Regions from separate parts of the Tardiphaga sp. GW822-FHT04G09 genome, predicted to be linked through region 2. Evidence: predicted binding sites of a transcription regulator. Region 2 holds the regulator's gene; each other region holds the start of a gene.
The links. Region 2 encodes PhoB, which activates phosphate uptake and scavenging genes when phosphate is short. Its sites were predicted from a motif close to TGTCATNNANCTGTCAT; they were not measured.
Positions count from the first base shown of each region.

Region 1: phnF (phosphonate metabolism transcriptional regulator PhnF) is a predicted target of PhoB. The motif match lies at 3,432-3,448, and genes of this name have one in related genera.
Region 3: AC1RLZ_RS09520 (DUF2794 domain-containing protein) is a predicted target of PhoB. The motif match lies at 3,303-3,319, and genes of this name have one in related genera.

Region 1 is NZ_JBXAMO010000003.1:211,503-218,792, reverse strand. It holds gene phnK (phosphonate C-P lyase system protein PhnK) at 1-317, opposite strand, end outside; gene AC1RLZ_RS07765 (alpha-D-ribose 1-methylphosphonate 5-phosphate C-P-lyase PhnJ) at 310-1,194, opposite strand; gene AC1RLZ_RS07760 (carbon-phosphorus lyase complex subunit) at 1,191-2,297, opposite strand; gene phnH (phosphonate C-P lyase system protein PhnH) at 2,300-2,908, opposite strand; gene phnG (phosphonate C-P lyase system protein PhnG) at 2,911-3,372, opposite strand; gene phnF (phosphonate metabolism transcriptional regulator PhnF) at 3,502-4,236, shown strand; gene AC1RLZ_RS07740 (nuclear transport factor 2 family protein) at 4,252-4,719, opposite strand; gene ybgC (tol-pal system-associated acyl-CoA thioesterase) at 4,801-5,259, opposite strand; gene AC1RLZ_RS07730 (NUDIX hydrolase) at 5,256-5,666, opposite strand; gene ruvB (Holliday junction branch migration DNA helicase RuvB) at 5,673-6,722, opposite strand; gene AC1RLZ_RS07720 (hypothetical protein) at 6,719-7,219, opposite strand; gene ruvA (Holliday junction branch migration protein RuvA) at 7,216-7,290, opposite strand, start outside.
Region 2 is NZ_JBXAMO010000014.1:114,223-121,512, reverse strand. It holds gene pstS (phosphate ABC transporter substrate-binding protein PstS) at 1-259, shown strand, start outside; gene pstC (phosphate ABC transporter permease subunit PstC) at 404-1,402, shown strand; gene pstA (phosphate ABC transporter permease PstA) at 1,406-2,251, shown strand; gene pstB (phosphate ABC transporter ATP-binding protein PstB) at 2,248-3,072, shown strand; gene phoU (phosphate signaling complex protein PhoU) at 3,101-3,814, shown strand; gene phoB (phosphate regulon transcriptional regulator PhoB) at 3,906-4,610, shown strand; gene AC1RLZ_RS21705 (GcrA family cell cycle regulator) at 4,878-5,387, opposite strand; gene AC1RLZ_RS21700 (aspartate aminotransferase family protein) at 5,834-7,072, shown strand; gene argF (ornithine carbamoyltransferase) at 7,072-7,290, shown strand, end outside.
Region 3 is NZ_JBXAMO010000004.1:78,750-86,039, reverse strand. It holds gene acnA (aconitate hydratase AcnA) at 1-1,867, shown strand, start outside; gene AC1RLZ_RS09525 (DUF1223 domain-containing protein) at 2,036-2,788, shown strand; gene AC1RLZ_RS09520 (DUF2794 domain-containing protein) at 3,331-3,693, shown strand; gene AC1RLZ_RS09515 (GNAT family N-acetyltransferase) at 3,710-4,234, opposite strand; gene AC1RLZ_RS09510 (Bax inhibitor-1/YccA family protein) at 4,318-5,106, opposite strand; gene AC1RLZ_RS09505 (ABC transporter permease) at 5,419-7,290, opposite strand, start outside.

The sequences.
Region 1 (7,290 bases), on a different contig from region 2:
TCGGTACGGAACAGGAAGCGCCGCTCGGCCTCGCCCATGGTAGCGAGGTCTCGGGTCACGCCATCGCGCATTCGGTAAGAGACGCTGCCGGTGGTCGACGCCAACTGGCCGGAGAGAATCTGCAGCAGCGTCGATTTTCCGGAGCCGGACTCGCCGACAATGGCCAGCACTTCGCCGGAATAGAGTTCGAACGACACGTCGCGACATGCCGCAAGACGGCCATAAGATTTCCCCAGGTTTGCCGCAACAAGCAACGGCTCGTCGCTGGCAGGCACGGGCGCGGCGCGGTGAGTTGAATTCGCCGTCACATCAAGCATTTGCGCTCTCCGCATAGGGCGCAGCATTCTCGCTGCCGCGGTGTCCCTGTGATTGCCGCGTTTCGCAGTAGTCGGTGTCGGAGCACACGAACATCCGGCTGCCCATGTTGTCGGTGACGATCTCGTCGAGATAGCTGTCCTCGGCGTTGCATAGCGCGCAGCACGCCTTGTGCTTGTAAGGCTCGAATGGATGGTCTTCGAAATCCAGCGACACCACCGACGTATAAGGCGGGATCGCATAGATCCGCTTCTCGCGGCCGGCGCCGAACAGCTGGAGTGCAGCGCAGTTGTCCATCTTCGGATTGTCGAATTTCGGCGTCGGCGACGGGTCCATCACGTAGCGCGCATTGACCTTGACCGGATAGGCATAGGCCGTTGCGATGTGGCCGAAGCGCGCAATGTCTTCATAGAGCTTCACATGGATCAGCCCATATTCACCGAGCGCATGCATGCGGCGCGTTTCGGTCTCGCGCGGCTCGAGGAAGCGCAGCGGCTCCGGGATCGGCACCTGATAGACCAGCACCTGATGCGCCTGCAGTGTCGCTTCGGGAATGCGATGCCGGGTCTGGATCACCGTGGCATCGCTCGTGCTCGTGGTCACCGCAACGCCTGCGGTCTTTTCGAAGAACTTGCGGATCGAGATCGCGTTGGTCGTATCATCCGAGCCCTGGTCGATCACCTTCAGCTTGTCGACGGGGCCGAGGATCGCCGCCGTCACCTGCACGCCGCCGGTGCCCCAGCCATAAGGCATCGGCATTTCGCGGCTGGCGAACGGTACCTGATAGCCGGGGATCGCGATGGCCTTGAGAATGGCGCGGCGGATCATCCGCTTGGTCTGCTCGTCCAGATAGGCGAAGTTATATGTCGGCGCGTTCATTCCGCGGCCTCCTGAAGAGCAACTGGCGTCTCGTTGGCGTCGGCGAATTCCTTGCGCAGCTTGCGGAGCAGGCCGAGTTCGGATTGGAAGTCGACATAATGCGGCAGCTTCAGATGCTCGACGAAACCGGTCGCCTGCACATTGTCGGAATGCGACATGACGAATTCCTCGTCCTGCGCCGGCGCCTTGATGTCCTCGCCGAGTTCGCGCGCGCGCAACGTGCGGTCGACCAGTGCCATCGACATCACCTTGCGCTCGCTCTGACCGAAAGCGAGGCCATAGCCGCGGGTGAAGCAGGGCGCCTCGGTATCCGAGCCCTTGAACTGGTTGACCATCTGACACTCGGTCAGCGTGATCGACCCGAGCGGCACCGCGAAGCCGACATCCTCGGCCAAGAATTCAACCTCGACCTCGCCGAGGCGGATTTCGCCGGCGAAAGGATGGTTGCGGCCATAGCCGCGCTGCGAGGAATAGCCAAGAGACAGAAGAAACCCTTCATCGGCCCGCGCGAGATTCTGCAGGCGCAGATCGCGCTCTGCCGGGAAGCTCAGCGCGTCGCGCGTGAGGTCGCCGACCGGCTTCTCGGGGTCTTCCGCCGGCGACGCTTCGATCAGACCATCGCGGCCAAGAATATCGGTGACGCGCGGCATCACGCCCGGCTCTGCATCGGCCATAGCCGGCTGGTCGGGCGAGGATTCTCCGGTCAACACCGGATCGAGCAGACGATGCGTATAGTCGAAGGTCGGACCGAGCACCTGGCCGCCCGGCATGTCCTTGAAGGTCGAGGAGACGCGGCGGCGCACCTGCATCTGCGAGGTATCGACGGGCTCACTCGAGCCGAACCGCGGCAACGTCGCGCGGAAGGCGCGCAGCAGGAAGATCGCCTCGATCATGTCGCCGCGCGCCTGCTTGATGGCCAGCGCCGCGAGCTCGCGGTCATACAGCGATCCTTCGGTCATGACGCGATCGACAGCGAGACCGAGCTGATTGGAAATCTGTGCCAGCGATACTTCCGGTACATCGCGATCACCCCGGCGCTCGTGGGCCAGCAGACGATGCGCATTCTCGATGGCGCGTTCACCACCCTTGACGGCGACATACATGCTCAGCCCTCTTTCGCGACAAGGCGCGTAGTGCGCGGCAGCGCGACGATGGATTCGCCGGACACCAGCACTAGATCGATGCCGCGGGGAAACAGCGAGGCATTCAGCGCAAGACGATCCAGCAGGTCCGGCACGCCGATCGCGGCGTGCAGGATGATGGCACCGTCGATGCCGGGACCACGCAGCTCATAGGCCGGGCCTTCGGTCAGGCTCGCGACCTGCAGAATGATGGTGGTGGAGCGATCCGGATATTCGCCGGAGCCGAATGCAAAGTGCTCGAAGGACGGCAGCGCGGCAGCATCAGCCACCACGGCGAAGACACACACCGCGGGATCGGCGATGACCGGCGCGCTGGTGTGAAACTTGATCCACTTGGCGACATCCGTCGTCGCCGCCAGCTTGGCATCGAGCCAGACCGGCGCATCCTGATCGAACAGCGTCAGCGCGATGGCCGCAGCCCCGCGCATCATTGGCGCAGGCACGCCGGAAACAGCCTGGATCCGCTGCACGGTGCCGGGACGCGCCATCGCGTCCATCACCGAACGGAAGGTCGATTGCGCTGCAAGGACCTTGTCCGCGAAACCGGCCGGCATTTCCGCAACTGTCGTCATGATTAGCCCTCCCCGCGCACGAGCGTGTAGAAATCGACTTTGGTTGCCGCCGTCTCCGCGGCCTTGCGCCTGACGGCGGCGACGACGCGCGCACGCAGCGGCGTCAGCACCCTGGTCTCGACAGCTTCTGAAAATTCACTGGTCTGGATCAGCGCATCGCACAGCGCGATCAGGTGTGCCTTCGTGCTATCCCGGCCCAGCGTGTAGCCGAAACCGACCTCGCCGCTGGATAGCCGCACGGCGGCGCGCGACACGGTCGCCTCGCCGAGATTGAACGGCGCGCCATCGCCGCCAATCCGGCCGCGCAGCATCACCAGGCCATTTTCGGGCTGGCGCAATTGTTCATGGGCCGGAACGGCCAGCGCATCGAGATATCCGGCAATATCCGCCGTCTGCGAGTGCCCCAGCACCCCCATCGCCTCACGGCGCCGGGCCTGCTGGTCATTCGAGGGAACTGTGCTCATGGTCACCGCGATCCGCAACGAGTTGTATGATTTACTAGACAACTTTATAGGCCGGGGCAATGACCGTTTCGTGACAGCGGCACGATTTTTCGCTAATGCGTGGTCGACATCATTCCGGGACCGACTTTTGTGACCATTCAGGAAAAGCCCACAGGCGTCGCACTTTGGCGGCACGTTGCCGACGGCATCGAGCGCGGCATCGCCGACGGGCGTTATCCGGCCGGCGACAAATTGCCCGGCGAGACGGAGCTGGCGGAGCTTTACCGCGTCAATCGACATACAGTACGTCGCGCGCTGGCGACGCTGGCCGAGCGCGGCCTCGTGCGCGCCGAGCGCGGCAGCGGCACTTATGTGGAAGCGCCGAAACTCGCCTACCCCTTACGCTCGCGTACGCGCTTCTCGGAAATCGCTGGCGCCGGCGGCCGCGAGCCACAGGCGCAACTGATCGGAGCCTGGGATGACGTCGCGACACGTGAACTGGCGCGGCAGCTTGGCCTCAAGACCGGTGCACGGTTGATCCGCATCGAGGCGCTACGCCTCGCCGACAAGACACCGATCTGTATCGGTACCAACTGGCTGTCTGCCGAGCGCTTCCCGGATTTCGGCAAGATCTATGAGCGCGTGCGCTCGATGACCAAGGCGCTGGCGCATTACGGTATCAAGGACTATCGCCGAGCCTCAACGAAAGTCACCGCGGGAATCATCGATGCGACTGATGCGACACGGCTTGGCGTCGCGCTGGGGCGTCCGATTCTGATCGTCGATTCCATCGACGTGGATGCGGACGGCACGCCGCTGAGCGCCACGCATTCACGCTTCGTCGCCGAGCGCGTCGAATTCGTGGTCGATAGCGGCTCGCTCTAATCCTGCCGAACGAGATCAGAACGGGTCGGTGCCGAGACCCGGCACATCCGCGGGGCGCGGCCCCGGCGCCGGCCACAGGAAGCGGCGATCCTTCTCGGCAATGGCCACATCGTTGATGCTCGCCTCGCGGCGACGCATCAGACCGGCCTCGTCGAACTCCCATTGCTCGTTGCCATAGGAGCGATGCCAGTTGCCGGCGTCGTCGTGCCATTCATACTGGAAGCGCACGGCAATGTGATTGCCGTCGAACGCCCACAAATCCTTGATCAGCCGGTATTCGTGCTCTTTCGCCCATTTACGGGTGAGGAATTCGACAATCGCCGGGCGTCCCTGAAAGAACTCGCCGCGATTGCGCCAGACGCTATCCTCGGTATAGGCGAGCGACACTTTCACCGGATCGCGCGAATTCCAGGCGTCTTCGGCCATGCGGGCCTTCTGGGCGGCGGTCTCTCGGGTGAAGGGCGGAAACGGTGGACGCGACATGGGACCCTCGGCTTTGCGATGTGCCGGGAGTGTAGCCGGACCTTGCGCAGAGTCGACGCCGTTTCGCCTATCGGGCGATTGCTAAATCTGATCGGCCTTCATGGCGATGCGCAACGCCCTGGGAATCGGTTTGGCGCGGCCACCGGACACGAAGGCCACCTTCACCTTGGCTTCCAACAGCAACTCATCGCCGCGGCGGACTTCCTGATGCAGCGTGATCGAGGCGCCTTTCACATCCAGCGGCCGGGTCAGCACGTCGAGCAGATCGTCCATGCGCGACGGCTTGAGAAAATCGAGCTGCATCGCCCGCACCACGAAAGCGAAGCCCGGCGCCTCACTCTCAGCTTCGGCGAACAGCGCATGCTGGTCGGCGCCGAGCAATCGCAGATAATTGGTCCGCCCGCGCTCCATGAAACGCAGATAATTGGCATGATAGACGATGCCGGAGAAATCGGTGTCTTCGTAATAGACACGCACCTGCATGCGGTGAATGCCGTCGGCAATAGTGCCGTCGAGATGGGAGGTCGCCGAAACCGTCATTGCGGGAAACCGTGAGAGGCGAGTGGCAAGAGGTGATCGCGCGTCAATGGCGCAAGGATAACCGCCTCAGGCGCGGCCGGATCAATCCAGAGCGTTTCGGCGATCTCGGCCTGGGGCGCGATCGCGCCATCCACCTTCACCGCGTAAACGCTGGCCTGCACCTGCCAGCCCGGCTCATTGGCGGCAACGCTGTTGAACTGCCCGAGCGCTTGGGCAGAACCCGGCACCATTCGGCATCCCAGCTCTTCGCTGATCTCGCGCTCCAACGCGGCTAGATCGTCTTCGCCGGCATCGCGCTTGCCACCCGGCTGCATGAACGCCTCAGTGCCACGTTTGCGTACCACCAGCATGCGTCCAACATCGTCACGGATCAGCGCGGCTACCACGCCGATGATCTTGTCAGTCATCGCAGATCACTCCTCGTCGCTGGATCCAAACAGTCCGATCTGGCTCGCATCGCGCGTTGGCTCACTCAATCCGAGATGCTTGAATGCATGCGAGGTGAGCAATCGCCCGCGCGGGGTGCGCTGCAGATAGCCGCACTGGATCAGATAGGGCTCGATGATGTCTTCGATGGCATCCCGCGGCTCGGAGAGCGCAGCCGCCATGGTCTCGACGCCGACCGGGCCGCCGCCGTAATTCATGGCAATGGTGGTGAGATAGCGGCGATCCATGGCGTCGAGGCCGGCACTGTCCACTTCGAGCGCGCTCAGGGCATGATCCGCGATCTTGCGATCGATTGCGGCAGCGTCCGCAGCGGAGGCGAAATCGCGCACACGGCGCAACAGCCGCCCGGCGATACGCGGCGTGCCGCGGGCACGGCGGGCGATCTCGTTGGCCCCTTCCGGCGTCATGCCGATCTGCAACACGCGTGCGCCGCGGGTGACGATCTTTTCCAGTTCGTCGATGGTGTAGAAATTCAGCCGCAATGGAATGCCGAAGCGATCACGCAGCGGATTTGTCAGCAGGCCTGCGCGCGTCGTCGCACCGACGAGTGTGAATTTCGACAGCTCGATCTTCACCGAACGTGCGGCCGGGCCTTCGCCAATGATGAGGTCGAGCTGAAAATCCTCCATCGCCGGATAGAGCACTTCTTCCACGGCAGGGCTGAGACGATGAATCTCGTCGATGAAGAGAACATCGCGCTCCTCGAGATTGGTGAGAAGCGCCGCGAGATCGCCCGCCTTGGCGATCACCGGCCCCGATGTGGCGCGAAAGCCAACGCCGAGTTCGCGCGCGACGATCTGCGCGAGCGTGGTCTTGCCGAGGCCGGGCGGGCCGACGAACAGCGTGTGATCCAGCGCTTCGCCGCGCTTGCGCGCAGCATCGATGAATATCTGCAGGTTGGCGCGTGCCTGCGCCTGGCCGACGAAGTCGGACAGCGACTGGGGACGCAACGCCGTGTCGCCGACATCATCGGAACGGCGCTCGGGCGTGATGACGCGATCAGTTGGGATGTTCATGATGCGACGTTACCACGGTGCAACGGTCGCGCGAACCACCAGCACAGGCTGGCTGGAATCACGGCAATGCTCGCGAGCAATACCGACAGCGACAGCGCCTGCGTGAGCGATCGAACGCCGGGCAAGATTATTGCCGAGGATTTCGAGGGGTGAATGAACATTCCAAGACCGACGAATCCGGCAATGCCGACAGCCGCGGCGAGCCACGCCATCCAGATCGTGTTTTGCCCGGCATAGACGGCAGACAGCGCAAAGACGACGCCGGCACCAAGCGAGGGCAGCAGCGCCGCCAATGCAGCGACGAATGCCAGCAGCCACAGTGCAATCGAGACAAGCGATCTGAAACCATCGAGATCGGCGACAGAGAAAATCAGTTGAAGGATCGACGCACCGAGGCCGACCACCAGTAACGACACGAGCGCAGCCACGGATAGCGAACCGACAACACCGAAGATCGCGACAATGCCAATCACACGGGCGATCCTGGCAAGGCTCACTTGGCCAGTTCCTTCAGCCCGAGTTTGATCAATTGTGCTGTTTCCGCGCCCTCGCCTGCGCTGCGCGATGC
Region 2 (7,290 bases):
CGACTGGGCCAAGGCTCCAGGCTACTACGTGATCCTCACCGACCAGCCGGGCGACGCTTCCTGGCCGATCACTGCCGCGACCTTCATCCTGATGCACAAGACCCCGGTCGATAAGGCTGCATCGGCTGAAGCCGTGAAGTTCTTCAAGTGGTCGTTCGAAAAGGGCGACAAGATGGCTGAGGAGCTCGACTACATTCCGATGCCGGAACCCGTCGTCAAGCTGATCGAAAAGACCTGGTCGGCTGACATCAAGAGCTGATCTGGTACGGGCGGAGGAGAGGGGCATCTCTCCTCCGCCTATTTTTTACCGAGCTGGATTTCTCTTCGCTGTTCGGACTTCGCGCCCTGACAGGCCCATCCAGGGCAGTGCGTTTTGGGTAATACAACAATACAGGGGACTGGCGTGGCAGACATGGCCGTACAGAGCTCACCGATGGACGCCACTGGACCTTATGACCGCGCAAAGGCGCTGAGCGCCTTCAAGGCCGGAGATCAGGCGTTCTATTGGATCACGCGCATCTCGGCGCTGTCCGTTCTGTTCATTCTCGGCGGCATCATCCTCTCGCTCATCGCCGGCGCATGGCCAGCGCTCCACGAATTCGGCTTCTCGTTCCTGACCACGCAGCGCTGGGCTCCGTCGGCTGATCCGCCGGTCCTTGGTGCGCTTGGCCCGATCTACGGCACCCTGATCACGTCGGTGATTGCCATGGGGATCGCCATTCCCGTCGGTCTCGGCATCGCGATCTTCCTCACCGAACTGTGCCCGCAATGGCTGCGTCGTCCGATCGGCATGGCGGTCGAGCTGCTCGCGGGCATTCCGTCGATCATCTACGGCATGTGGGGCTTCTTCGTGCTCGGCCCGTTCCTGGCCAACCATTTCCAGCCGTTCCTGATCGCGACCTTCGAAGGCGTGCCTGTGCTCGGCACCATTTTCGCCGGTCCGCCGTCCTATCTCTCGCTGTTCAACGCCGCGCTGATCCTGGCCATCATGGTGCTGCCCTTCATCACCTCGATCTCGGTCGATGTGTTCAAGACGGTGCCACCGGTGCTCAAGGAAGCGGCCTACGGCGTCGGCTGCACCACCTGGGAAGTCGTTCGCAACGTCGTCATCCCCTACACCCGCGTTGGTGTGATCGGCGGCATCATGCTGGCGCTCGGCCGCGCACTCGGTGAGACGATGGCGGTGACCTTCATCATCGGCAACTCGTTCCGCATCACCGGTTCGCTGTTCGGTCCAGGCACCACGATCTCGGCGGCGATCGCCTCCGAATTCGCGGAGAGCGACGGGTTGCATCAGTCCGGCCTCATCCTGCTCGGCCTGCTGCTGTTCGTGCTCACCTTCATGGTGCTTTCAGCCGCGCGTCTGATGCTGATGCGGCTTGAAAAGAAGGCGGGGAACTAAGTCATGAACCCGATTTACGCATCCCGCCGTCGCAATGACACGATTGTCCGCGGCCTCTGCATGGGTGCCGCCCTGTTCGGCGTCACCTGGCTCGCGCTGATCCTGTTCACGCTGTTCTATAACGGTCTCGCCGGCATCAGCCTGCAGATCTTCACCCAGAACACGCCGCCGCCCGGCTCCATGGAAGGCGGCCTGCTCAATGCCATCGTCGGTTCGGTCATCATGACTGTGATCGGCGTCGGCATCGGTGCGCCGCTCGGCCTGTTTGCCGGCACCTACCTCGCTGAATATGGCAAGCACGACAAGCTGACCTCGGTGATCCGCTTCATCAACGACGTGTTGCTGTCGGCCCCGTCCATCATCATCGGCCTGTTCGTCTATGGCGCGGTGGTGGTTCCGATGGGTGGCTTCTCGGCTCTCGCCGGTTCGCTGGCCCTCGCCGTGATCGTCATCCCCGTCGTGGTCCGTACCACCGAAGACATGCTCGGCCTCGTACCCAACCCGCTGCGTGAAGCGGCCTCGGCGCTCGGCCTGCCGCGCTCCCTGGTCATCAAGCGGATCGCCTATCGTGCAGCCCGGGCCGGTCTGATCACCGGCGTGCTGCTGGCGACGGCGCGTGTCGCCGGTGAAACGGCGCCGCTGCTGTTCACCGCGCTGAGCAACCAGTTCTTCAGCCTCGATCTCACCAAGACGATGGCCAACCTGCCGGTGACCATCAACAACTTCGTGCAGAGCCCCTACGAGTATTGGAAGCAGCTCGCCTGGAGCGGTGCCCTGATCATCACCTTGACCGTACTTGCCCTTAACATTGGCGCACGCATTCTCGGCGCCGAGAGGACAGCAAAATGAGTGAGCTTTCTGTGTCGTCTGGCGTTCCCTCCGTCTCGATGCCGCCGCCGGTCCTGCAGGGCGAGACCCGTCCCAAGGTCACCGTGCGCGACCTGAACTTCTATTACGGCGAACACCATGCCCTGAAGAAGATCAATCTGACGCTGATGGCGAACCGCGTGACCGCCTTCATCGGCCCGTCGGGCTGCGGCAAGTCCACGCTGCTGCGCATTTTCAACCGCATGTATGATCTGTATCCGGGCCAGCGCGCCGAAGGTCAGCTCATGCTCGATAACCAGAACATTCTGGATCCGAAGCTGGATCTCAACCTGCTGCGTGCCCGCGTCGGCATGGTATTCCAGAAGCCGACCCCGTTCCCGATGACGATTTACGAAAACATCGCCTTCGGTATCCGCCTCTATGAAAAGATCTCCAAGTCGGAGATGGACATCCGCGTCGAGAGGGCGCTTCGTGGCGGTGCGCTCTGGAACGAAGTCAAGGACAAGCTCAACGCGTCGGGCCTCAGCCTGTCGGGTGGTCAGCAGCAGCGTCTGTGCATCGCGCGCACCATCGCGGTTCGGCCGGAAGTGATCCTGTTCGACGAGCCGTGCTCGGCGCTCGATCCCATCTCGACCGCGAAGATCGAGGAGCTGATCGACGAGTTGAAGGATCAGTACACGATCGCGATCGTGACCCATAATATGCAGCAAGCCGCCCGCGTCTCCGATACCACGGCCTTCATGTATCTCGGCGAACTGATCGAGTTCGATCAGACCAACAAGATCTTCACGTCGCCGACCGATCGCCGTACCCAGGATTACATCACCGGCCGCTTCGGCTGACGCGACATGTTCGCGGGAGGATTTAGAGATGGCTTTTGAACACACCACCAAGGCATTCGACGACGATCTGCAGGATCTGACCCGTCTCGTTGCCGAGATGGGCGGCCTCGCTGAACGGCAGATCGTCGAATCCGTCGATGCGCTGATCCGCCGGGACGTCGCACTCGGCGCCCGCGTCGTCGCCGCCGATGCCGAGATCGACCAGTTGCAGCGCACGATCGAAGAACGTGCCGTGCTGACCATCGCCAAGCGCCAGCCCATGGCTGTCGACCTGCGCGAGATCGTCGGCGCGCTGCGCGTCGCCACCGATCTGGAGCGGATCGGCGATCTCTCCAAGAACATCGGCAAGCGCGTCAATGCACTCGACAGCGACTTCCACCCGCTGAAGCTGATCCGCGGTCTCGAGCACATGACCGACCTCGTGACCACCCAGGTCAAGTCGGTGCTCGACGCCTATGCCGCGCACGATCTGCCGGCAGCCATGACGGTGTGGAAGGGCGACGAGGAAATCGACGCCATCTGCACCTCGCTGTTCCGCGAACTCCTCACTTACATGATGGAAGATCCGCGCAACATCTCGTTCTGTATCCACCTGATGTTCTGCGCCAAGAACATCGAGCGGATCGGTGACCACGCCACCAATATCGCGGAAACCGTGTTCTACATGATCGAGGGTCAGCAGATGGTCGACAAACGTCCGAAGGGCGACATGACCAACTTCGCGAATACGCCGACGGCCTGAAGCATGATGCGGAAAAGGGGAAGCCGGTCTTCCGCTCGGATCATGATCTAGGGCTTGTCGGACGTCACTGAGGGTATTGATCAATATGGCAATGAACGCGCGCATTTTAGTGGTTGAAGACGAGGAAGCACTCACGACGCTCCTGCGCTACAACCTCGATGCCGAGGGCTACGACGTAGAAACCGTAGCTCGCGGCGACGATGCCGACACCCGCTTGAAGGAGCGTGTGCCGGATCTCGTGGTGCTCGACTGGATGCTGCCGGGTCTGTCCGGCATCGAACTGTGCCGCCGCCTGCGCGCACGGCCCGAAACCAAGGCACTGCCGATCATCATGCTGACGGCGCGTGGCGAAGAGAGCGAGCGTGTTCGCGGTCTTGCCACCGGTGCCGACGACTACATCGTCAAGCCATTCTCGGTGCCAGAGCTCCTGGCGCGTGTGAAGGGTCTGCTGCGGCGTGCCGCGCCGGAGCGTCTCGCCACTGTGCTCGCTTTCGGCGACATCGAACTCGACCGCGACAAGCGCCGCGTCGTGCGGTCCAGCCGTCCGATCGATCTCGGTCCGACCGAATATCGCCTGCTGGAGTTCTTCCTGGAACATCCGGGCCGCGTATTCAGCCGCGAGCAGTTGCTCGACAGCGTCTGGGGCCGTGACATCTATATCGATGAGCGCACCGTCGACGTGCATATCGGCCGCCTGCGCAAGCTGCTCAATCCCGCCGGTGAGCCGGACCCGATCCGCACCGTGCGCGGTGCCGGCTACGCACTGGATGACCGCTTCGACAAGGCGGCGGAGTAGGTTTCCGCCACGCGCAGGAATCGTAGGATGGGTAGAGCGTCTTCGCGAAACCCATCGTCCCATGCGCAGGACAGCGATGGGTTTCGCTACGCTCTACCCATCCTACGCGTCTGTGGAGCGTCGCTCTCACCCGATGCCCTCATGCTTCGCATGCGGAGACCGACGTCTCCCCGCCCGGCGAAGCGAGGCTTCGCTAGGCGAGGCAAGCAAGTGCCAAACGAAAAATGCCCGGCATCGCTGCCGGGCATTTGGCTTGATACGTCCAGTTCAGCGCGTCGGCTTCGGCACCGCGCGACGGCGGTCGCTGGCCGGCTGATAGGCGATGCGCGAGTGATGTGCGCAATAGGGAGCGCCGGCCAGCGCCTTGCCGCCGCAGAAGTAGAATTCGGGGCTCGACGGATCGCCGATCGGCCAATGGCACGTGGCTTCGTTGAGTTCGACCAGTGACAGGCGCTGGCTGATCGGCACGATATTGTCATAGGCGATCGGGTCGGGCTCGGCCTCGACTTCGTAATTATGGGCCAATGCCGTGTTGCCGCGGGCCATCGGGCGGGCGACGCGCACCATCTGCTGTGCCGGGCGCGCCTTGCGCTGCCGCGGAGCTGCCGAGGAGGGGCTCTTGGCGCGGCCGGACAGGCCGAGGCGGTGAACCTTGCCGATGACGGCGTTGCGGGTCACGTTACCGAGTTCCGCAGCGATCTGGCTGGCGGAGAGGCCGCCTTCCCAGAGTTTCTTCAACTGTTCGACGCGATCGTCGGTCCATGTCATTACCGTCATCGCCATTTTCCCTTCGTGAGCGCCAGCCTGACCGGGCAGCGCTGCGAGTTGAGACTTCAAAAATCCCTGCGGTCAGAATCCTTTAGCGCTCACCGGGCGCGAATTTCGCGTCCGGCTTTTACGCCGCACTGGATGTGTCAAAAGGATCTACCGCCGCACGAGATGTCGTATCCGACGAGGCAAAAGCTACAATATGCCGTGACTCACGCGCAAGAGTCGGGCATGCCGCGTCCACATGCTTCTGCAAACAAAGCAGCGAAATCGGCTTTTTCTGCGACTCCGTGTGACTCGAAAGCCGCAGTGCGCGGTTGACAGTCCTCGCAGCACACCTAGAATAATGCCCACGTGCCGCCCGAGAAGGGCGGCACGTTTCGTTTCTAGGGTCCGTTGTTCGATTTCGCACAGTTGTCATCGACGCGGACGCAGTCTTTTCGATCGGATCGGTTATGACCAACAACGCAACGTCCTCGCCCCTCTCTCAGGCTCACTTGCTGCCTGTTTTCGCGCGTGCGGATGTCGCTTTCGAGCGCGGTGAAGGCGCCTGGCTGATTGGAACCGATGGCGAGCGCTATCTCGATTTTACCAGCGGCGTTGCTGTCAACGCCCTCGGTCATGCCCATCCGCATATGGTTGCCGCGCTGCAGGAGCAGGCCACCAAGCTCTGGCACATGTCGAACCTGTTCAAGAGCCCGGACGGTGAGCGCCTCGCCGCCCGGCTGTGCGAACAGAGCTTTGCCGACTTCGTGTTCTTCGCCAATTCGGGCGCGGAAGCGATGGAATGCGCGATCAAGGTGACCCGGCACTATCATTTCTCCAAGGGCCATCCCGAGCGCACCCGCATCATCACCTTTGAAGGCGCGTTTCATGGCCGGACGCTCGGCACGCTGGCTGCGACCGGCGCCGCCAAATATCTCGAAGGCTATGGTGCGCCGCTCGACGGCTTCGACCAGTTGCCGCTTGGCGATATCGAAGCGGTGAAGAAGGCGATCGGTCCGAACACCGCCGGCATTCTTATCGAACCGCTGCAGGGCGAGGGCGGCGTGCGTGCGCCGAGCAACGCGTTCTTCGGCGCGCTGCGCGAGCTCTGCGACAAGAACGGCATCCTGCTGATCTTCGACGAAGTGCAGACCGGCATGGGCCGTACCGGCGAACTCTTCGCCTATCAGCGTATCGGTGTGACGCCGGATGTCATGTCGCTCGCAAAAGCGCTCGGCGGCGGTTTCCCGATCGGCGCGTGCCTTGTCACGGCGGAAGCGGCCGAAGGCATGGCGCCCGGCTCCCATGGTTCGACCTTTGGCGGCAATCCCCTGGCGGTGGCCGCGGCGAATTCCGTGCTCGATATCATGCTGAAGCCCGGCTTCTTCGACCATGTGAAGAAGATGTCGCTGCTGCTGAAACAGAAACTCGCGGGCGTCGTCGACAGCCATCCGGACGTGCTCAGCGAAGTGCGCGGCGAAGGTCTGCTGATCGGCCTCAAGGCGGTGGTGCCGGCGGGCGATCTCGTGGCCGCATTGCGCGATGCCAAGCTGCTGACCGTCGGCGCCGGCGACAACGTGGTGCGCTTCCTGCCGCCGCTGATCGTCAGCGAGTCCGAGATCGAGCAGGCCGTGCAGCGGCTGGAACAGGCATGCGTGGCGCTCGGCTCATCCGCCAGGACATCTGCAAAGACGCAGGGAGCCGCGTGATGAGTACGTCACCGCGGCATTTCCTCGATCTCACGGCCGTACCGGCCAGTGAGTTGCGCAACATCATGAATGCAGCCGCCGCCATGAAGGCGAGGCTGAAGGGCCGGGACGGCTCCAATGCCGAGCCCGATCGTCCGCTCAAGAACAAGACGCTGGCGATGATCTTCGAGAAGCCCTCGACGCGCACCCGTGTGTCGTTCGAGGTCGGCATGCGCCAG
Region 3 (7,290 bases), on a different contig from region 2:
CAAGCAGGGCGTGGTCGGCAAGTTCGTCGAATTCTACGGCCCCGGCCTCGATTATCTGTCGGTTGCCGACAAGGCGACCATCGCCAACATGGCTCCGGAATACGGCGCGACCTGCGGCTTCTTCCCGGTCGATTCCGAAACCATCGACTTCCTCAAGACCACCGGCCGCAAGACCCCGCGCGTCGCGCTCGTGTCCGCCTATGCCAAGGCGCAGGGCCTCTATCGCACAGCCAAGTCGCCCGATCCGGTGTTCACCGAGACCCTGACCCTCGACCTCGGCGACGTCGTGCCGTCGATGGCCGGCCCAAAGCGTCCGGAAGGCCGCGTCGCACTGCCCGCGATCGCCGATGGCTTCGCTGCTGCCATGACCAGCGAATACAAGAAGACCGGCGACACCTCGGGTCGCTTCGCAGTTGAAGGCAAGAACTTCGATCTTGGCCATGGCGACGTGGTCATCGCCGCCATCACCTCCTGCACCAACACTTCGAATCCCTCGGTGCTGATCGCCGCCGGCCTGCTGGCGCGTAACGCGGTCGCCAAGGGCCTCAAGGCCAAGCCGTGGGTGAAGACCTCGCTGGCTCCCGGCTCCCAGGTCGTCGCCGAGTATCTCGCAAATTCGGGCCTGCAGCTCGACCTCGACAAGGTCGGATTCAACCTGGTCGGATTCGGCTGCACCACCTGCATCGGCAATTCCGGCCCACTGCCGCCCGAGATCTCGAAGTCGATCAACGACAACGGCATCATCGGCGCCGCCGTGCTGTCGGGTAACCGCAACTTCGAAGGCCGCGTTTCGCCGGACGTCCAGGCGAACTATCTCGCCTCACCGCCGCTGGTCGTTGCCCATGCGCTCGCGGGCACCGTGACCAGGAACCTCGCGGTCGAGCCTATCGGCGAAGGCAAGGACGGAAAGCCGGTCTATCTGAAGGACATCTGGCCCACCACGAAGGAAGTGAACGCCTTCATCAAGAAATACGTCACCTCGACGATCTTCAAGAAGAAGTATGCCGACGTGTTCAAGGGCGACACCAACTGGCGCAAGATCAAGACGGTCGAGAGCGAGACCTACAAGTGGAACATGGGTTCGACCTATGTGCAGAACCCACCCTATTTTGAAGGCATGAAGCAGCAGCCGGAACCGATCGTCGATGTCGTCGATGCACGGATTCTCGCGCTGTTCGGCGACAAGATCACCACCGACCACATCTCGCCGGCCGGCTCGATCAAGCTGACCTCACCCGCTGGCAAGTATCTGTCGGAGCACCAGGTGCGCCCGGCCGACTTCAACCAGTACGGCACGCGCCGTGGCAACCACGAAGTCATGATGCGCGGCACCTTCGCCAACATCCGCATCAAGAACTTCATGATGCAGGGCGCCGACGGCAACGTCCCGGAAGGCGGCATGACCAAGCACTGGCCCGACGGCGAGTCGATGTCGATCTACGACGCCGCGATGAAGTACCAGGCCGAGCAGGTGCCGCTGGTCGTGTTCGGCGGCGCCGAATACGGCAACGGTTCGTCGCGCGACTGGGCAGCCAAGGGCACGCGTCTCCTCGGCGTTCGCGCCGTGATTACCGAGAGCTTCGAGCGCATCCATCGCTCCAACCTCGTCGGCATGGGCATTCTGCCACTGACCTTCGAGAACGGTTCGTCGTGGAAGAAGCTGGGTCTCAAGGGCGATGAGAAGGTCACCATCCGTGGCCTCCAGGGCGACCTGAAGCCCCGCCAGCAGCTCACCGCTGAAATCGTGTCGGCCGACGGCTCGCTGCACAAGGAAACCCTGCTCTGCCGCATCGATACGCTCGACGAACTCGAATACTACCGCAACGGCGGCATTCTGCATTACGTGCTGCGTCAACTCGCAGCCTGACGCCCGCACGTGGGTGTGACGTAGTGCCTCACTGCGAAGTGAGTGGCTAGTGAACAGAAGGCGGCCTATGAAAGGCCGCCTTCTGGTGTTTGAGGGCATGAATGTGTTAGCGACACCAATGTGCGACACCGCCTGTTATGTGTCCCACCTCGAGCGTGGCAAAACCTCATGAAACCCTTTGGCGGCATATCGCAGTGGACCGGCGCACTTGGCGTGTGCGCTGCCATTGCAGCAAGCGGTAGCGCGCTGGCCCAGCCCCGGGCTGTGCTGGAGCTGTTTACCTCGCAAGGTTGCTCGTCCTGCCCGCCCGCAGACAAGATCATCGGTGACCTTTCCAAGGACCCGTCCGTGATCGCATTGAGTATGCCGATCGATTACTGGGACTACTTGGGCTGGAAGGACACACTGGCCGACTCGCGTTTCAGTGCGCGTCAAAAAGCCTATTCGCAGATGCGCGGCGATCGCGACGTCTACACGCCACAAGTCGTCGTCAACGGCGCCACTCAGGTGATCGGCAGCGATGTCGATCGTATCCAGGGCGCGATCAGCGAAACCAAGAGAGGCACCGTGATGACGGTGCCGGTGTCGATGTCGGTCTCGGGCAAACACGTCAACGTGTCTGTTGCCGCATCGACCACTGCGTCGGATACGGCGCATGGCGAAGTCTGGATTTGCTCGGTGTCGAAAGCCGTGCCGATCACGATCGGTCGCGGCGAGAATCGCGGCAAGCAACTAACCTATTACAACGTCGTTCGAAACTGGCTGAAGGTCGGCGACTGGACGGGCAACGCCGCCAACTGGACGCTGCCGCTGGAGAACATCTCCAGGGATGGCGTCGATGCTGCCGTCGTCTATGTGCAGGACGGCACGCGCGACAAGCCCGGCGCGATGCGCGGCGCAGCCTATACGTCGCTGCAGTAGTTGTAATCTCTCGTCATCAACGATCTCGTCATTCCCCGACGCTCCTACTGGAGTGTCCAAGGGTGAACGCAGCGACGGCTGCGCGCTACCCCGGAATCTCGAAGTAATAGAATCGGCATCGCACCATAGTCCCGCTTGGCGCAGGACGGCATCAGACGTGTCGGGCTCCAGACGATTGGCCGGGTTCGCGCTTTCGTCGCCCTTGCTGACCACACCGCGCCCCGGAAATAACAGAGTGCATCCACCAAAAAGAAAAGGACCAACTTGCGTTGGCCCAGTGGGGATTAACTTCCTGCGCAGGGTCCGATCCCAACGACCGCGGGGGGCTGGGGGCTGAGGAATCCGAGACCGGAAGAACCGGACCCGACGCAGTAGCTTCTTGTCGCAATCCAGAAGGGCGCCCGATGGGCCAAAGTTTGGCGGCAATAAGATTCGACTGACGTTCCCGTGACGGCAAATTTCTACCATCAAGCTCGCGGATCGGCCCTTGCAGAGGACTGCGGTCAGCGCGATCATGTCGGGGATGTGACAGGAGGCGCCGCATGACTGTGATTCCGGGAGATACCGACCCCAGCGAGAATCGCGCGGCGACGGGCCCTGCCGCCGCCGCGCCCGTCGTCAGCTTCAATCGCCTTGAGCTCAGCCGCATCCTCAACCTGTATGGCCGTATGGTCTCTGACGGCGAGTGGCGCGATTACGCCATCGACTTCCTGCGCGACCGCGCGGTGTTCTCGGTGTTTCGCCGCTCGTCGGAAGTGCCGCTATACCGCATCGAGAAAGATCCGCGATTGGCGCGCAAGCAGGGCATGTACAGCGTGATTTCAGCTGGTGGCCTGATTCTGCGCCGGGGGCACGAACTCGACCGCGTGCTGCTGGTGATCGACCGCAAGCTGGCGGTGGTCTAAATCGATTCGCGAATCGTCAAGGTAGCGTGCGGGCTCCGTCGCCCAGCGCAAGCTGCATCGAGACGGTGTCGAGCCAGCGGTCGAATTTGAAGCCGACGTCGGGATGCACTCCGATCATCTGGAAGCCGGCATTGCGGTGAACCGCGATGGAGCCGGCATTGGCGCTGTCGCCGATCACGGCGACCATCTGGCGATAGCCGCGGCTCTCGCATTCGGCAATCAGCCGCGCCAGTAGCTTGCCGCCAATGCCCCGCCGCTGGGCTTTCGGATCGAGATAGATCGAATTCTCGACGGTGAAGCGATAGGCCGGTCGTGGGCGATGCGCGCTGGCATAGGCATAGCCGACGATCTGGTTCTCCTGTGCAGCCACCAGATAGGGATAGCCACCGTCGATCAGCGCCTCGAAACGGCGCGTCATCTCGGCCAGATCTGGCGAGAGCAGTTCGAAGGTGGCCGTGCCGAATTGCACCGCTTCGTCATAGATCGCAGTGATTGCGGGCAGATCTGCCGCCGTGGCGGGCCTGATTTCGATATCGGACATGGCACGAAGACTATTTTTGCTCCGTCCAAAAGAAAAGCCCCGACCTTTCGGCCGGGGCTAAGATCTCCTCTATGTTCCGAGGCTTATTCGCGCTGTCCGAGCAGCTGCAGCAGCAGCGTGAACAGGTTGATGAAGTTCAGGTAGAGCGACAGGGCGCCGGTGATCGCCGCGCGCTCGGCAATATCGCCGCCCTGCGAGGCGTAACCGTAGATGTAGTCGTTCTTCAGGCGCTGGGTATCGTAGGCGGTGAGGCCGGCGAAGATCAGCACGCCGACAACCGACACGATGAACTGCAGCATCGACGACGCCACGAAGACATTCACGAGGCTCGCGATGATGATGCCGAACAGGCCCATCAGCAGGAACGAGCCCATGCCCGTCATGTCACGCTTGGTGGTGTAGCCATAGAGGCTCAGCGCACCGAACGAGGCTGCGGTGATGAAGAACACCCGCACGATCGAGGTGTGCGTGTACACCAGGAAGATCGACGACAGCGAGATGCCCATCAGAGCCGAGAAAGCCCAGAACAGCAACTGCGCGGTGGCCGGCTTCAGCCGGTTGATGCCGAACGAGATGGCGAACACCATGACCAGCGGCGCCAGGATGAACACCCACTTCAGGGGGCTCACGAACATCGCGTAGCCGAACGGTGTCAGGTAGGAGCTACCGATCCGGGCCGCGGCGCCCGAGGGGTCCGTGGTCACGGCTGCCATGTATACACCAAGAGCAGCCAGGCCGGTGATGGCCAGACCGATCGACATGTAGTTGTAGATGCGCAGCATGTAGGAGCGCAGTCCGGCGTCCACGGCAGCGGCATCGCGCGCGCCGACCCGGCCGAAGGGGGAAGCATAGTTACGGTCTAGATCCGACATGGTCGAAACCTCGATGTTGTCCGGCTGATCGCAAAGGGTTCGCGTCGCCGGTTCGAATTGTATCCCAGATATCTACGCCCCTGACACTAAATTCGATTTCATAAAAAATCGATGTCATCTGCGTTCGACGTCTGACCCAAAGGGTATGTGGTAAACTAACACATTCGCTGCAAGCTTCCACGCGTGGCGGAATGTCGCTCCGATTTGCATTCAGGCATCCCGCTAAACTTTCAGCCTGACGCAAGCTTGGCGGTTTCGCAGCCTTTCTGCACGAATCAGCCCGCCCAAAGGGCTGCTTCGTGTCAAAACGGGTCACAAATTACGCAACACGGTGGCAGGCTTCTGATTCAAGGCTACCAGCGTACCCGCCAGACCCAGCCCGACTGTGACAATTAGCGCCGCCAGAACCACACCTGCCGCGCTACCTGCCTGCCAGACGAAACTCAGCGTCATAAGACGCGTGACGATCAGCCACGCCGCCACTGAGCCGGCGATGACGCCAAACACCGCCGTGGCCAGGCCAATCATGAGATATTCAAGTGCATAGGCACCCAACAGCCGCGCGCGCGTGGCACCGAGGGTCTTGAGGATCACAGCGTCGTAAACGCGATGCCGGTGGCCGGCGGCCAGCGCGCCACCGAGCACAAGGATCGCCGACAGCAACGTCACTGCGCTGGTACCCCGGATCGCCAGTACAAGGTTTGTGACAACCGATCCCACGGTATCGAGCGCTTCCCGGACCCGCACGGTGGTGATCATCGGGAATGCGTCGGCGACCGCCTTGACCAGACCGGCATCCTGGGACGGATCGGACTTCGGTTCCGTCAGCGTGGCGATATGGGTATGCGGCGCACCGCGGAAGGTATTGGGCGAGAACACCAGCACGAAATTGATGCCGAGGCTCTGCCAGTCGACAGACCGCATGTTGCCGATCCTGGCGGTAATATCGCGGCCGAGCACGTTGACCACGACCTCGTCGCCGAGTTTGAGCCCGAGCCCATCGGCCAGCTTCTTCTCGAACGACACCAGTGGCGGCCCGCTATAGCCGGCCCCCCACCATTCGCCTTCGACCAGCTTGGAGCCGCGCGGCACCTCATTGGTGTAACTGAGGCCGCGGTCGCTCTGCAGCACCCATTCGGCGTCGGACGAAGGCTTGAGGTCTTCCGCCTTGACGCCGCGTGCGGCGACGATCCGGCCGCGCAACATCGGCACGTCCTCGACGATCGACTGCGGCTGCTTCTCCTTGAGAAACGCGCTGAAGCGGTCGGCATCGGTTGAGGGAATATCAATGAAATAGAACGAAGGCGCCTTTTCCGGCAACGCCGCCATGAACTGCCGGCGCAGATTGCCGTCGATCTGGGTGACGGTCACCAGCACCGTCAGGCCCAGTCCGAGCGACATCACCACCGACGGCGTCAGCGCGCCCGGCCGGTAGATATTGGCAATGGCCAGCCGCAGCATGGTCATACTCGGCCGCGGTAATTTGCGCGCAAACCCCATCAATGCGCCGGCGATACCGCGCAGCAAGGCGAACACGACCATTGACGACACCACGAATACGGCAGCGACACGCTTGTCGTAAGCGAGCCCGACCACCACCGCAATCAGCAGCCCGACCACGAGAGCCATCCAGAGCATGTAGCGCAGCTTCGGCCGGTGCGATTCCGTCAGCGCCGCATCACGAAACAGCGCCGCAACCGGCACGTCGTGTACGCGGGCCAGGGGCCACAGGCCGAAGGCCAGCGCCGTCAGCAGCCCGTACAGCAGCGACAGCGCCAGCTCATCGAGATGAAGCGCCGGCACCACCGGCAGCGGCAGCAGCTTGCCGAACAGGCCGACAATGACAAACGGCAGGGACGCACCGACCACCAGGCCGATCAGCGAGCCGATCACCGCCAGCACCAGCACCTGCGTGAGATAGATCGCGAACACGTCACGGCCGGTCGCGCCAAGCGCTTTCAACGACGCGATGACGTCGCGGCGGCGATCGATATGGCTCTTCACGGCATTGGCGACACCGACGCCGCCGACCAGCAGTGACGCGAGGCCGACCAGCGTCAGGAACTGGGTGAATCGCGTGATGGTGCGCTCAAGCTGCGGCGAAGCGTTGTCGCGCGAACGGATTTCCCAGCCGGCTTGCGGCAATTGGGCACGCGCATCGTCGGCCAGCGCCTTGGCAGCGCG